Regions from separate parts of the Pseudomonas sp. EL_65y_Pfl2_R95 genome, predicted to be linked through region 1. Evidence: predicted binding sites of a transcription regulator. Region 1 holds the regulator's gene; the other holds the start of a gene.
The links. Region 1 encodes FliA, which starts transcription of late flagellar genes. Its sites were predicted from a motif close to CTAAAGTTTNNNNNNNNNNNGCCGNTAA; they were not measured.

Region 2: AACY09_RS09910 (flagellar protein MotY) is a predicted target of FliA. The motif match lies at 1,492-1,519, and genes of this name have one in related genera.

Annotation. Positions count from the first base shown of each region.
Region 1 covers NZ_CAXAOV010000001.1:502,095-505,221, forward strand. The annotation lists gene AACY09_RS02380 (protein phosphatase CheZ) at 1-705, opposite strand, end outside; gene AACY09_RS02385 (chemotaxis response regulator CheY) at 725-1,099, opposite strand; gene fliA (RNA polymerase sigma factor FliA) at 1,229-1,975, opposite strand; gene fleN (flagellar synthesis regulator FleN) at 1,972-2,802, opposite strand; gene flhF (flagellar biosynthesis protein FlhF) at 2,916-3,127, opposite strand, start outside.
Region 2 covers NZ_CAXAOV010000002.1:445,867-448,993, reverse strand. The annotation lists gene rnt (ribonuclease T) at 1-347, opposite strand, end outside; gene pyrC (dihydroorotase) at 344-1,390, opposite strand; gene AACY09_RS09910 (flagellar protein MotY) at 1,597-2,502, shown strand; gene AACY09_RS09905 (argininosuccinate synthase) at 2,634-3,127, shown strand, end outside.

The DNA of each region.
Region 1 (3,127 bases):
ACCTTCACCCTGAGATGGATTTTTTTCTTGTTGTTTTTCTGCACGCAACGTTTCCGGGTCATGCTCAATGCCGGCATAGCGGTCAACCTGAGTCGCCATCAGCATCAATTTGAGCAGGTTGCTCTCAACTTCAGTTACCAGTTGAGTCACACGCTTGATCACCTGACCGGTTAAATCCTGGTAATCCTGAGCCAACAAAATATCGTTCAGGTGTCCGGATAACTTGCCACTGTCGCGCTCGCTGTTAGCCAAGAACAACTCAACCCGCTTGGCCAATTCACGGAAGTCTTCAGCGCCCATCTCACGGCGCATAAAGCGCCCCCAGTCGGCCTTCAAACTTTGTGCGTCAGTGCGGATATCGTTAACCAGAGGTGCACTTTGCTCAACCAGATCCATGGTCCGGTTGGCCGCATCTTCGGTCATGGTCACCACATAATTGAGACGTTCGGTGGCGTCAGTAATTTGCGAGGCTTCAGTGGCATAAGGCAGGCGCGGGTCCAGCTGGAAGTTGACGATCGCACTGTGCAACTCGCGCGTCAGCTTGCCGACTTCGTGGTAAAGGCCACGGTCGCGCACTTTGTTAAGCTCATTGATGACTTGGACCGCCTCACTGAAATTGCCGCGCTCAAGGCTTTCAAGCAACTGGTGGGCATTACTTTTCAGGGTCGACTCAAAGTCACCCACTTGCGAATCATCGTGTTCCATAACAACCTCAGCGCAGACATCAGCCGTTTACACGCTCAAATATCTTCTCGATTTTTTCTTTGAGCACCTGAGCAGTGAATGGCTTCACCACGTAACCATTCACCCCGGCTTGAGCAGCCTCGATGATCTGGTCACGTTTGGCTTCGGCAGTCACCATCAGTACCGGCAGTTGTTTCAGACGATCATCTGCACGCACGGCGCGCAACAGTTCAATACCGGTCATGCCCGGCATGTTCCAGTCGGTCACCAGAAAATCGAAGCTGCCGCTTTGCAGCATCGGCAATGCGGTTGTGCCGTCATCGGCTTCAGCGGTGTTCGTAAACCCCAGGTCACGCAGGAGGTTTTTAATAATGCGGCGCATCGTTGAAAAGTCATCAACGATGAGGATTTTCATGTTCTTGTCCAAGTCGACCTCCGTACATTCCCCAGTGCACCCAGCATCCTGAATGCACCCCTAATCGTAAGCTCGGCGCGCACTGCTTGCGCCTTGCTATACAAGGTTTTTCAGTATCTGATTACAATTTTATTTAGCTCGCCATTCACCTAGACGCGCACGCAAACGTGCGGCGCATTGGCTATGCAACTGGCTAACCCGAGACTCACTTACCCCCAGCACTTCGCCGATTTCCTTGAGGTTGAGCTCTTCGTCGTAGTACAACGAAATGACCAACTGCTCACGTTCCGGCAGGTTACCAATTGCATCAGCAAGGGCTGCCTGAAAGCGCTCTTCCTCAAATTCCCGTGAAGGCCCGGATTGACTGTGACTGGCATCTTCCTGCAAGCCGCCGCTTTCACCGTCCTCAAGCAGGTCGTCAAAACTGAATAAGCGGCTACCTAAAGTGTCGCCAAGAATGCCGTAGTAATCTTCGAGACTCAATTGGAGTTCGGCCGCAACTTCGTGATCTTTAGCGTCACGACCGGTTTTTGCTTCAATTAATCGAATTGCATCACTGACCATGCGGCTATTGCGATGCACAGAACGCGGCGCCCAATCGCCCTTTCGCACCTCGTCGAGCATTGAGCCGCGGATGCGAATGCCGGCAAAGGTCTCAAAACTGGCACCTTTGGCGCCGTCGTATTTCTTTGAAGCTTCGAGCAAGCCAATCATGCCCGCCTGAATCAAATCATCGACCTGAACATTCGCTGGCAAGCGCGCCAAAAGATGATAGGCAATTCGCTTAACCAGTGGCGCATAACGCTCGATCAGCTGATGTTGCAAGTCTTTACCTTGCGCTTTGCTATACATTCGAAGTCCAGACGCCGCTGTCATGCCGGCGTGTCAGTAGCAGGTTGTTGCACCAGACGCTCGACAAAAAACTCCAGATGCCCGCGCGGATTGGCGGGTAAAGGCCATGTGCAGACCTTCTGGGCAATTGCTCGAAACGCCACGGAGCTTTTTGAACGTGGAAATGCTTCAAAAACTGCACGCTGTTTCTGTACCGCTTTGCGCACCGACTCGTCATAAGGCACGGTGCCAACATATTGCAGCGCAACATCAAGAAAACGATCCGTTACCTTGCTTAGCTTAGCAAACAGGTTTCGACCCTCTTGCGGGGTATGCGCCATGTTGGCCAACACCCGAAAACGATTCATGCCGTAGTCGCGATTTAACAGCTTTATTAATGCATAGGCATCAGTGATTGAGGTGGGCTCATCACAAACCACCACCAATACTTCCTGCGCCGCGCGCACAAAGCTGACCACCGAATCGCCGATGCCGGCTGCGGTGTCAACAATCAGCACATCAATGTTTTCACTGATGTCGCTGAACGCCTGAATCAATCCAGCGTGCTGCATCGGAGTTAGTTGCACCATGCTTTGGGTGCCGGAAGCAGCTGGCACAATACGGATACCGCAAGGCCCCTGAATCACAACGTCACGCATATCGCATTCGCCACTGATGACGTCCGCCAGCGTACGCTTAGGGGTAAGTCCGAGGAGCACGTCGATGTTTGCCAGACCCAAGTCGGCATCCATCAACATCACGCGCCGTCCCTCTTCAGCCAAAGCCATGGCCAAATTGACTGACACGTTGGTTTTGCCAACCCCGCCTTTACCGCCAGTGACAGCGATTACTTGAACTGGGTGAACAGCCATTTAATTACGCTCCTTGCTCACGCGGGTCAGGAGCACATTATCCATTGTGCTCCGACTAAAATGAACACACGCCGTTCGTAAACAGGCTGTGCTAAAAATCATCGGGTATTGCATCAACTAGCCCGCTTAGCCGGTTGCTGGTAAAAGCCGGCAAAGACTTCAGCCATGGTGTCTTCACTTGGCTCTTCCTGCGCTTGAAGGCCTACCGCGCGACTCACCAACTGGTGGCTTCGCGGCAATTGCAAATCATCTGGAATACGCGGGCCATCGGTCACATAAGCCACTGGCAAACGTTGACTGATCGCCAAGCCCAAAACTTCACCCA
Region 2 (3,127 bases), on a different contig from region 1:
CGCAAACCACGGAAGATTTCCGTCAATGCATGTTCTTCAGTCACTGCCATGCGCAGCGGGTGATCCAGCTTGATGCCGGTGAACTCCAGCGCCGCTTGTTCGATGTTGGCGCCCGCAAAGGGCTCAACCCGGAAAAAGTGGGTGTGATCAGGATAGAGAAACCCCTGCTCATCGATGCCTACCGTGGTCGCGGCAATTTCCAGCAGTGCGTCAGTGGCACTGTTGAACCCGCCGGTTTCAACATCAACCACGACAGGAAGGTAGCCGCGAAAGCGTGCCGCCATCGGATGGCGCGGGCCAGACGGCGCGCTGCTTTCCAGTTCGTCGTCGTATTGTTCTTCGCTCATGCGGTTTGCTCCAGCAAGCGCCAACGCAGGGTTTCACCCGCACGTAACGGGATAACGGTTTGCTCGCCAAAAGGCAGGCTGGTCGGCACATTCCAGTCATCACGAACCAGAGTAATGGTCTCGGTGTTGCGCGGTAAGCCGTAGAAGTCCGGGCCATTGAGGCTGGCGAACGCTTCGAGTTTATCCAGCGCGTTGCGCTGTTCAAAGGCTTCGGCGTACAACTCGATGGCGGCAAAGGCGGTGTAGCAGCCAGCGCAGCCACAGGCGGATTCTTTGGCATGCACGGCATGCGGCGCGGAGTCGGTCCCCAGGAAGAACTTGCGATTGTCGCTGGTGGCGACATCGAGCAGGGCTTCCTGATGCACATTACGCTTAAGAATCGGCAGGCAATAGAAGTGCGGTCGAATCCCGCCGACCAACATATGGTTGCGGTTGTACAGCAGGTGGTGAGCGGTGATGGTTGCGCCTACGTTGGCAGGCGCGGCTTTGACGAACTCGACGGCATCCCGGGTAGTGATGTGCTCAAACACCACTTTCAGGGTCGGGAAGCGCTCAACCACACGGGCGAGGTGCTCATCGATAAACTGCTTTTCACGGTCAAAGATATCGATTTCGCTGCGGGTCACTTCGCCGTGAACCAGCAGCGGCAAGCCGACTTCAGCCATGGCTTCCAGGGTCGCGAATATCTTGTCGATACTGGTCACGCCCGAGTCGGAGTTGGTGGTTGCACCGGCCGGATAAAGCTTGGCCCCATGGACAAAGCCCGACGCCTTGGCGGTGCGCACATCTTCAGGGCTGGTCTGGTCGGTGAGGTATAACACCATCAAGGGTTCGAACTGGCTGTTTGCCGGGCGTACGTTGAGGATGCGTTGGCGATAGGCATCCGCTTCGCTGGCAGTACGTACGGGCGGAACCAGGTTCGGCATGATGATCGCGCGGCCAAAAGTACGCGCAACGTCAGTTACGGTATGCGGCAGAACGCCACCGTCGCGCAGGTGAATATGCCAGTCATCAGGACGCAGCAGAGTAAGGCGGTCGATCATGGAAGCTTCCAGGCGGGTAAAACGTGGCTGGAATCCTACCCGAAAACCCCCGTCAGAGCACGCCGTCAGTGTGCTCACTGTGTATATCAGCGACCAGCGTGCTTAAGTTTTGGCCGGTGCTACCGATATTAAGGGCAACCCCGTGATTTCGTGTGGAGCCTATCGTGCGCCAACTACCTGTTACTCCACTGTTCCTGCTAATTGGCATGAGTGCTTGTATGCCTGCGTGGGCTATCAGTTTTCAGACGCGTCTGGAAAATGTTGAGTGGAAGGTCGAGGGTGATAAGTTTGAGTGCCGCTTGTCACAGCCGGTGGCTGATTTCGGTGTAGGCGAGTTCGTCAGAAAAGCCGGTGAGCAAGCCACCTTTCGCTTGCAGACGCAGGGGCAGTGGTTGAGCACCGGTTCGGCAACCTTGCTCGCGGCCGCGGCGCCTTGGCAGCCGGGGCGTTCGGATATTAATTTGGGGCGTGTCGGCGTTAACGATGGCAGCACTCCGTTCAATAGCTCTCAAGCGCAAGCTGGGCGTTTACTTGCTGGGTTGTTGGACGGTCGCAGTCCGCTGGTGCGGAACCTGTCAATTCAGGGCGGCGAGCGGATTGAAGTGCGCCTACTGCCGGTCAAGTTCAAGCTGGCTTACAACGATTATCTGGCCTGTACCGCCAAGCTGTTACCCTTTAATTTCAATCAGGTAAAACAAAGCCGTATTGGTTTCCCCAATGGTGGCGTTGACCTCGATCCGATGGCCGAGGCCAAGCTGCAAATCTTGTTGGATTTTCTTAAGTCGGACCCTGCGGTCAATCGGGTGTTGGTAGAGGGTCATTCGGATAACAGTGGCAGTCGTCTGACCAACCGTGATTTGTCGCGGCGCCGGGCCATCGCGGTGGTGAGTTACCTGGAAGCCCACGGTGTGCCGGCCGACCAGATCACCATGCGCTTTCACGGCGAGCGCTACCCTGTAGTGCCGAATAACAGCCCCGCTAACCGGGCAACTAACCGCCGCGTGGCCATCACCTTGGACAAAGTGCCTGAGCAAGCCGCAGACAAAGCTCCGGATGCGCCTGCTTCAGCACCTAAATCCACTGCGCCAGCGGACCCTGCTGCGACCTCCTGACCACTGTTTCAGTGGTCGCATCGAACAAACAATTTGTCGCCTCGTCGTCTTAAGCTGTCGCGCCTCTGTAAATTGGCCGCCAGGGTCAGTAGAATGGTCGGCTTTCCGCACAACCCCATGGAGTTCATGGCATGGCCGATGTAAACAAGGTAGTCCTGGCATATTCCGGTGGCTTGGACACTTCAGTGATCCTCAAGTGGCTGCAAGACACTTACAACTGTGAAGTAGTGACCTTCACTGCTGACCTCGGTCAAGGCGAAGAAGTTGAGCCGGCTCGCGCTAAAGCTCAGGCCATGGGCGTTAAAGAAATCTACATCGATGACCTGCGCGAAGAGTTCGTTCGTGATTTCGTGTTCCCGATGTTCCGTGCCAACACTGTTTATGAAGGCGAATACCTGCTCGGCACTTCGATCGCGCGACCACTGATTGCCAAGCGCTTGATCGAAATTGCCAATGAAACGGGCGCTGATGCTATTTCCCACGGTGCAACCGGTAAAGGCAACGATCAGGTTCGTTTCGAACTGGGCGCCTATGCACTTAAGCCAGGCGTCAAAGTGATTGCTCCTTGGCGTGAATGGGACTTGATGTCCCGTGAAAAACTGATGGATTATGCTGAAAAGCACGC